One region of the Sporosarcina sp. FA15 genome, then DNA from elsewhere that is predicted to be linked to it. Evidence: riboswitches for the same ligand, from Rfam matches in the RefSeq annotation. Region 1 holds a riboswitch; each other region holds the start of a gene.
The links. Region 1 has a riboswitch for cobalamin ahead of mmgD (citrate synthase). Riboswitches for the same ligand answer to the same signal wherever they lie in the genome.
Positions count from the first base shown of each region.

Region 2: linked by a shared signal. The riboswitch ahead of ACP8HG_RS14385 (ABC transporter substrate-binding protein) and the one ahead of mmgD (citrate synthase) in region 1 are both predicted to bind cobalamin.
Region 3: linked by a shared signal. The riboswitch ahead of ACP8HG_RS17065 (hypothetical protein) and the one ahead of mmgD (citrate synthase) in region 1 are both predicted to bind cobalamin.

Region 1 is NZ_CP188818.1:388,993-392,280, forward strand. Features, by position in the region: gene ACP8HG_RS01995 (hypothetical protein) at 1-429, shown strand, start outside; cobalamin riboswitch at 1,472-1,670, shown strand; gene mmgD (citrate synthase) at 1,911-3,041, shown strand; gene ACP8HG_RS02005 (bifunctional 2-methylcitrate dehydratase/aconitate hydratase) at 3,124-3,288, shown strand, end outside.
Region 2 is NZ_CP188818.1:3,073,824-3,077,111, forward strand. Features, by position in the region: gene ACP8HG_RS14380 (FecCD family ABC transporter permease) at 1-713, opposite strand, end outside; gene ACP8HG_RS14385 (ABC transporter substrate-binding protein) at 706-1,671, opposite strand; cobalamin riboswitch at 1,791-1,975, opposite strand; gene argS (arginine--tRNA ligase) at 2,615-3,288, opposite strand, start outside.
Region 3 is NZ_CP188818.1:3,620,944-3,624,231, reverse strand. Features, by position in the region: gene ACP8HG_RS17070 (MFS transporter) at 1-1,120, opposite strand, end outside; cobalamin riboswitch at 1,262-1,453, shown strand; gene ACP8HG_RS17065 (hypothetical protein) at 1,719-1,946, shown strand; gene ACP8HG_RS17060 (hypothetical protein) at 2,851-3,027, opposite strand; gene ACP8HG_RS17055 (GTP-binding protein) at 3,148-3,288, shown strand, end outside.

The sequences.
Region 1 (3,288 bases):
CAAATTGAACGTAGTAAAAAAGTTGTTCGGGATGTCCTACGGGCTGAATATCCTGATGAATCAGGGAAGTGGAAGCTGTCCCAACTTCGTTGTCAAGAGAACTTTATCGAAGCGCATTGTGAAATAAATGAAGAAAACCCAATGATTTTTAATCGAAAAGTAGTTGTTTTCATGAATCCGGAAACGATGAAGGTGCTAAATTATCTTGATAATGGCTCGATGTTTGAGATTTTTGAAGCCTTTCTCCCTGCCGCAAACGCGGTCGTAACACCTGAAGAAGCATTTGAGAAAATGATACCCTATATTACGCTTGATCCGACTTATGTATATGATGAGTTCGTAGGTAAGTATATTCTTTGCGGCTTGTTGGATGCGGCGGAATGTGTTGATGCGGTGACAGGGGAAATTGTCGATTTAGGAGATATATAGGTTCAGTTAATTAATTCTATATGTTGAACAAATGAATATGGCGTATGCGCTTTACAAGGGCTTTTGGGAGGTCACTGAAAAAGCATTAGTACTTGGAATGGTTTAGGATTCCCACTAATACCGCTTCGACGCTTTGTGGATGCCTCCCGCGATAAGCCAGAAAGAAGACCACATGGGAGGGATTGAACTGCATCCCTCCTTAGTCTTATCGCTCCGGCTACCACGAAGACGCGCCTTCGCTAGATGGTCTATGTGAGAAAGAGCTTTTCATTATCTGTGATGCAATTTGCAAGTTGGAGCACGTCTTTCTTGAATATAAGTAGTATCAACTAGTAATCACCTTATAATCTCAGCATATACATCTCGAATTACATTTCTCTCGATAATGAACACCCTAGTGCACGCGCGGCAAAGGGGTCGCCAAAGCGCCAAGCGCTCTACAATCCACACCCCGAATTAAGAGAAAACTGAAAAAGTTCTTTTTTATAGTAAGAACTAGTTGATTGTAGTGAAGAGCGGCGACTCCAGCGGGAACAGCGCGAGCTGAAGACCCCGCAGGAAGTGCCGTTACGCAGAACGGCTTTTGCGAGCAAAAGCGTTAGAGTTGGGAGCACGGGGCAAGAATGCCTTAATTTCTGCCAAGAACGCAGAAATACGGCCAATCGAACCCTTTGCTGTTCGATTGGCTGAAGCCGTGCCCGCGGAAAGCGTCCGCTCGGAACGGAAATCAACCGGATTGAAGGAAATCGTACTTTTTCAGTGGCCTCCGAATTAAAACGCTCTCCTTATTGAGCGCCACGGAAGATTCAATGGGATTCTTTAATTCAACATATATAGTATGTAAATGGGGATTGAATATACGTTTCCTATTTATGTAATAGTAATGATAAGTGATGAAAAATGAAAAGAGTATCCAATTATTGTTTACGCATTCTTGAAGTCGGTATACTTAATGCCTCTCTGAAACAATAGAAATTAGATATGAATAAATAATTGGAATATTTAAAAGTTTGTGTTATAGTCAAGGGGATATTTCGATAATTGAATATGTGTAAAAATAGGTGCGGATTAATACTGACGTATTGGTCTGCTTAAAAGGGAAGTTCGGTGAGAATCCGACGCTGTCCCGCAACTGTAAATGGGAGCGATTTCGTTTAAACCACTGCTTTTTATAAAAAAGTGGGAAGGTACGAATAGCAATGATCATTAGCCAGGAGACCTGCCTCTTTTTATAACACATGTTGACCTACGAGGATAGGGGGTGTTAAGGACGCGCGGATGAGCTATGCCTATTTTTAACAGGCAGCTTTCTTTTAGTTGGGATTCTAGCGCTCTTTAACAACTTCTCTTATGAAGTTGTTTTTTTTATGGTCAGAAATAAGGGGAAGCGCTGCGAACAGATACAAATAGGATAATTTTTGGTGAAGTGAAAGCGTTTACAAATCTCAGAGTCATAACCATTCAGATTGGGGGAAAATAGTTTGACGAATACACTTACATTTTTACCAGGACTTGAAGGCGTGATCGCCACTGAAACATCCATTTCGCTGCTCGATACGGAATTGGGTCAGATTATTATCAAAGGATACGATTTAATCGAGCTTTCAAAAACAAAAGGGTATCTTGATATTGTCCACTTGCTAATGGAAAATACCTTGCCGTCTGATACTGAAAAAGCAGATGTGGCAGATAAATTGAAAAAAGAGCATGGTGTGCCAGAAGGTGTCACAAAGATTTTGCAAGCATTGCCTAAAGAGACACATCCAATGGACGCATTGCGAACTGGGATATCTGCTTTAGCGGGCTATGATAAGGAAATTGATCAGCACACTCTAGCTATCAATAAAAAAAGAGCTTACGAGTTACTTGGCAAAATTCCAGAAATAATTGCGAACAGCTTTCACATTTTACAGGAAGAGGAACAAATTCACCCGTTGAAAGAATTGTCATACAGTGCTAATTTCCTTTATATGATTACGGGGAGGAAACCGACAGAGTTGGAAGAATCTATTTTTGACCAGTCGCTACTACTTTATAGCGAGCACGAAATGCCAAATTCCACCTTCACCGCAAGGGTAATTGCCTCGACGTTTTCGGATTTATATGGTGCATTGACTGGAGCGGTTGCTTCTTTAAAGGGCTATTTACATGGAGGAGCGAATGAAGCAGTCATGAATATGCTTTTAGAGGCTGGTTCTGTTGACGCATTTGAATTGTTATTAGAAAAGCGTTTACGTGATAAAGAGAAAATTATGGGGTTTGGTCATCGAGTCTATATGAAAAAGATGGATCCAAGGGCCTTGGTAATGAAGGATGCTTTAAAGGAGTTATGTGCGCTAAAGGGTGACGATCTCCTTTACCGAATGTGTGAGGCGGGAGAAACCATAATGGAGAGAGAGAAAGGACTTTATCCAAATCTAGATTATTACGCGGCACCGGTATATTGGATGCTGGGCATTCCAATCCCATTATACACACCAATCTTTTTTGGTTCGAGAACAGTAGGATTGTGTGCGCATGTTATTGAACAACATGAAAATAATCGTTTATACCGTCCAAGGGTTCATTATATAGGCGAACGACACAGCAATCATTCAACTGGGGAGTTGTAACTGGCCGTTCACCACAACAGCGATACACTAGGCATCACTTAGTACTATTCTAAACAAATTGAAAGCGGAAAGGAAGAGTTAGATGTTGAAATTGAAAGAACAAATGACAATGGACACACTGATAGAGGAAATTACGGACTATGTTTTAAATAAAGAAATTACAAGCGAGGAAGCATATAAGACAGCACATAATGTGTTAATAGATACAATCGGGTGTGGAATATTGGCATTAAGCTATCCGGAGTGT
Region 2 (3,288 bases), 1.9 Mb from region 1:
ATCAGAATGGCAAACTTACGGCGTTTGACGTTGACACCTAAATGATGCGCTCGTTCTTCTCCAAATAACATCGCATTTAATTCGCGGCGATTCAGCCACAGCATGAATGAACCTACGACGACGAATGGCAAAATCATCGTAATATAATTCCATCCCCGCATTGATACACTGCCGAGTAGCCAACCAATAATTTGACGCAACTCTTCCCCTGTGAGCGCTATCATAAGTGATAGTACAGAACCGAGGAACGAACCGAAAATGATTCCAGTCAAAATAATTGTTTCCATTTTCATCGCTCGGTCAACGAGGCGTGCAAATCCAAGAACGAGGAACATTGTTAATGCAGCACCAACCATACTGAATATAGGAAGCGTATAAGTGCCTAAAAACGGGATAGAAATACCAAAAAAGAGCGTCATAACAGCACCGACCGAGGCGCCGGATGACACTCCGAGGGTGTATGGATCAGCGAGCGGATTTTTCAGCAACCCTTGGAAAGCAGCTCCCGAAATCGCGAGCGATGCGCCGACAAGTCCGGCAAGCACGACACGCGGCATACGAATCTTCCACAAAATATTGGTAGCTGTTGCATCCGCCTCCGCATTCCATAACGTACTAATCGGTATTTTCACAGACCCGATTGACACACCGAGCCACACCGCCACAACGAGTGCGGCGGCGGAAACGATGTAGGCAACGCTGGATTTACTCACCGAAAGCCTCAGGGTAGATGGCTTTTGCTATTTCTTCAAGCCCTTCAGCAAGACGTGGGCCTGTACGGCTCGTGATATTCTCTTTAACTTGAACAACAGCTTTTTCTTTAATTGCCGTAATCGTATCGAAACCTGGGCGTGCATAAACGTCTGCAACTGCCGTTTCGATATAATCATACAACACGATAATTACATCCGGATTACGGTTAATAATTTCTTCCGGAGCTATCATAAACCAGTCTTCCTGATCAGCAGCAATATTTTCAGCACCAATCATTTCTAGCATTTGATCCATAAATGTATTTTTTCCTGGTGTGTAAATGTTTGGCTCAGGTGATGTTTCAACAAAAACTGTTTTTTTATTGTCGACTGTTACTAATTTCGCCAATACTTCTTCTACTTTTACTTTCATGTCCGTAATGATTTTTTTTGCTTCTACTGTTTTACCAGTCGCTTGACCGATTGTTTCAATCGTTGTGTACGTTTCTTCGAAACTCACTGCATTTTTTACAACAAAGACTGGGATTCCTGCATCGCGGATTTGTTGCAGTCCTTCTTTGCCTGTTCCAAGTCCTGATTCATGTGCAAAAACAATTTCAGGGTTCATGGAAACGATTTTTTCGACGTTGAAATCCTGGCCGCCGATTTTCTCTTTTTTAAGTGCTTCTGCTGGATAATCATCGTAGTCATTGACGCCGACAATCGCATCCCCAAGACCTAGTTCAAACAATATTTCCGTGTTGCTTGGCACCATAGAAACGATTGTTGCCGGTGCAGTTTCCAGGGTAATTTCATTGCCAACCGAGTCCGTTAACGTAAGCGGGAATTCAGCTTTAACCACTTCCGCTTCCGGTGTTCCATCTACTTTCGGCTTATCTGGTGTAGTAGCTGTTCCACATGCTGCGAGCAAGAATACTGCCAAAAATGCCGTTAATCCTAATTGCCAAATCTTTTTCATGTTGTTTTCCTCCTGTTTGTTCCAAATAAAAATCCCCCGTAATTGCTACGGAGGAATAAGCTGAGTAAAAATCTGGACGCACAGTGACGTCGATTTTCACTAATCCTATCCTCGTAGGGTACGTGTGATCCATAAAGGCAGGTCTCCTGGCTCGTGTTCAAGGCTTGCCGCGTCTTCCCGGAACTTTTTCCAGTGACACATTGCGACTAACTCACACTTACAGTGGCGGGACCGCGCCGGCATTGAACCGACTTCCCTTTTAACCCCGTTTTTAATGCGGGGCACCTTTATGTTTGGTATGTATTTTGTACAACTTTCAGTATACTACAAATTTTTATTGTGTCGATAGTGAGGGAGATTTGTAGATTTAGATATGTTGAATTAAAGAATCCCGTTGAATCTGTTGTGTCGCTCGATGATGAGAGAGTATTAATTCGGAATGTGGATTGTAGATCGCTTGGCGCTAGAGTGTACATTAATCGGAAGAGTTGTAGTTCGGCGTGTGGATTACAGATCGCTTGGCGCTTTGGGGATGCCTCTCGCCATGAGTTTGGACTGAGATTATAATGTGAGTACTATTTTATACTAATTTCATTGAAGAAAGACATACTACGAGCTACAGGTCTTTTCCCCGACAATGCAATGTGCATTCTATTATATAGACAATCCAGCGAAGGCACGCCTTCGTGGTAGCCGGAGCGATAAGACTGAAAGCGGTCTTCTTTCTGGCTTATCGCGGGAGGCATCCACAAAGCGTCGAAGCGATATTAGCAGGATTTCTAATTCATTCCAGGTAGTTGGACTTATTCAGCGGCCTTCCAAAAGCCCTTGTAAAAGAGCATGCATCGTATTCATTTGTTCAACATATATAGAGAGAATATCTGCATGTGAAAAACGCCACACTTGAGAGATAACAATCTCTCAAGTGTGGCGTTCAATTTTATTACATCTTTTCTGGTGCAGAAACACCAATCAGTTTCAATGCGTTGGCAATTGTTGTGCGTGTGATTGTAATTAGTGCTAGACGTGCTCCTGATAATTCGCGGTTGTCTGGATCTAACACTTTTTCTGCGTTATAGAAGCTATGGAATGTAGCCGCTAGTTCTTGGATATACGTTGCAACGCGGTGCGGTGAACGAATTCTCGCTGAATCACTGATTACTTGCGGGAAGTCTCCGATTTTTTTCAGTAATTCTAGCTCTTTTTCAGCTTGCAATAAAGAAACATTATCCACAGTTGCAGCCATGCCATTTTCATCAGCTTGACGCAAGATTGATGAAATCCGTGCATGCGCATATTGTGCATAGTACACAGGGTTTTCATTCGACTGAGAAATCGCTAGATCTAGGTCGAAGTCCATCTGCGAGTCACCTGAACGCATTGCGAAGAAGTAACGGACTGCGTCCAGACCAACTTCCTCAACTAGCTCACGCAAGGTTACAGCTTTCCCCGTACGTTTACTCATCTTGAACTTTTCACCGTCTTTATATAACTGAACCATTTGTACGACACTGACTTCGAGCGTGTCATTGCCGTAACCAAGCGCTTCGATTGCCGCTTTCATCCGTGGAATATAACCATGGTGATCTGCGCCCCAAATATTGATAAGTTTATCGA
Region 3 (3,288 bases), 1.4 Mb from region 1:
TTACCGGACCACCTCCAATTTGACCAATAGCGTCCACTTGTCCCTTTACCGAAAAGAATGTTGCACGTACAGAGGAATCAGGAATAATTTTATTAAGCCAAATATCCTCTAATGGATACATGACTTGCCTTGTCACTTGAATGATTACATAAAAAATCAGCAAGCTGATCATATACGTTGAGAACGCAAAGCCAATTAATGAAATGACGATGAAGAAGCTGGCCACAAAAAGAACAACATAAATCTGCCTTAGATTTTGGTGGATAGCACTTCGATTCAGAAAATGGAGTGCTGCAAAGGAAATAAGCACGACAATGAACTGAATTCCCCCCATTATCACAACTAACTTCTCAATCGTTAACGAAGATATATTTGAGACCTCCAAAAAATGAGCGATCCATAATCGGTCAAAACCTTCACTATAAAACCCAATAAATAAAGCAATGAGAAATAGCATCCTTATGATGAAGCTCGCTTTGGAATAGGAAATAATATTGCCCATATTCTCCTTCATACTTCCCAGCGTAGATATTCTTCCTTCTTTATCTAACGGTTTGAAGTTTTCTTCTTTCATAAAAATCATTAAATAGACGGCTAATCCAATCATACATAGCCCGCCGATAATGATTGGTAGGTTAATCATAAAATAGCCCATTAAAATACTGAGCGGAATAGCTATAATTTGGCCAAGATTACCGGCCTTTGCCCCTTTTATAAATGCCAGTGAAGCACGTTCCTCCCCTATTTCATCTGCAATCCAGGCTTGCTGAGAGCCGCTAGTAAAGGTATAGCCAATCCCCCATGCAATTTGAGCCACTAGCACTGTTACAAAATAGGGAAATACCCCTTCAATTAAAAAACCGATTCCTATTAATATATACCCAATTATTAAAGATAACTTCCGACTTTTTAAATCCGAAACAACCCCAGTTGGAATCTCAAAAAGAAAAACGGAAAGCTCCAAAACGGTCCCAATTAACACAAGTTGAAGCGGATCAAGCTTTACAGTTTGCACATGGTACAACAAGTTCACCGTAAATATAAATGTGAAAAATAATTGTGATAAGAAGCATGTAGAAATGTAAACTCGATATGGATCTTTTGTTTTTATTTTATTCATTTTCTATCCCCCCAGCTTGATTATAGTAAGAGGGATAGACATTTTCTTGTCCAAATTTGCGGTAATGGGCCATTAATGAACCCCTTGTTTAGCAATCGTGTTAAGTCAGACAATATGTATGTTATAGTAAAAGCACAACTGAATAACGTGTAGAAATTAGGTGCTTTTTTACTTTTGTATAAAAGCTTAAAAGGGAAGTTCGGTGAAAAACCGACGCTGTCCCGCAACTGTAAATGGGAGTACTCTTTTCAAATCCACTGTTCGTTACGAATGGGAAGGGAAAAGAACGCGATGATCATGAGCCAGGAGACCTGCCTATTTCAGTACACACCAATTCCCTACGCGGATAGGAGGTGTTAAGTGCGGCTATGATCGAGCAATTTCTTGTAAAAGCCGCCGTACGAAAGAACGTAATACAAAAGAAACATAAGAGGACTCAATACCTCTTATTTCACTGTGCAGTCAATAGTGTACTTCTGTTTACGAACCATTCGTTACGGCAACAAGCGACCATACAAATTTACGCATACTAGCATCTTCCTTACGTTTAACTAGGAAGATGCTTTTTTATTTCCATAAAAGAAAGGGATTTTAGCCAATGAAACTTGGAACAAAAGAATATTATCTGGACGCATTCAAACATGTCTTAATGACAAATCTCATCATAAGCGAATCACAATCACTGTCTTCAACCTATTCTTATTACGAAGAACAGATTGGAAAAACAACGTCTATAAACGAAGAGGTAAAAAAACTTTATTCACGTAACCTCCAAAAAGCATTCGATGAAATCAAACACGAAGTAATCGGTTCACCAGAAGATTAAGCTTAAAAAACAACCAGTAAATAACTGAATCCAACACTATATATGTTGAACAAATGAATACGGCGTTTACGCTACAAGGGCTTTTGGGAGGCCACTGAAAAAGCCCTAATAATTAGAGCAAATTAGAATTCCTACCAATACCGCTTCGACGCTTTGTGGATGCCTCCCGCGAAGTCGCGCCTGCGCTGGGTGTTCTATTTGAGAAAGCGCATTTCATTATCTGGGATGAAATCTGCAACCTGGATTGCGTCTTTCTTGACTATAATTATATATGTTGAATTCGGTATATATACTGAGCGAAGGCGCCTTAACAGGGGCATAAGACTGGCGGCGAAGCTACTTGGCTTATGGCGGGAGGCATCTCCTAGCGCCGTAGCGGTTCAATGGAATTCTTTATTTCAATTTTTATAGTAGCAACTAGTAATCACCTTACAATCTCGCCCTATACATCTCAAAATGACATTTCTCTCGATAATGAATAACCTAGCGCAGGCGCGGCAAAGGGGTCGCCGAAGCCGTAAGACTGGATGCGAAGCGTTAATCCAGGCTTAGGGCGAGAGGCATCCCCAAAGCGCCAAGCGATCTACAATCCACAACCCGAATAACAGCTCTCTCATTATTGAGCACCACAACTGATTCAATAGGATTCTTTAATTCAACATATATAGCCGCTTCTTGTACAATTACTTTGGATTGCTGACCTCTATATGATTACCGAGATGTCTTGATGTGTAGGGATGCGACAGGATTATCTAGGAGCAATGAACTGCAATTCCTAGCCACACTTGCCCATCGGTAAAGATGTTATAAATAGTTCGCCGAAAGCAGACTGGAAATGATCCAGTGAAAAAGGCATCAAAAAAAACGTGGCAGTCATAATAGACTTTCCACGCTTTTAATGTACTTACAGTTCCTGATAATTCCTCTGATGCGTACCACCGTCTTTTACATCCGCATGATACAACGCTTTCAAAGCAAAACTCTTCTCTAAGTCAAGCTCTGCCATTATCTGTTTCAAACGTTTTGACAGCTCTTTATCATTCTTTACAAGCTGTTCCATTTTCGTTCTTGAATATTTCAAAATCTGATTCCTCCTTCACATTCAGTTTGTCTTTACAGTATAACACCTATTTAAGGTCATTCGCCCAATTCAGATTTGCTATACTACTGGTAGTAGCAAGAAATGGACAGGAGCGACATCATGTATAAAACAATTGGCATACTTGCACACGTAGATGCAGGAAAAACAACTTTTTCTGAACAACTGCTTTATCATACAAAAAGCATTAAGCAGAGAGGACGCGTGGACCATAAAGACGCCTTCCTCGATAGCCATACAATT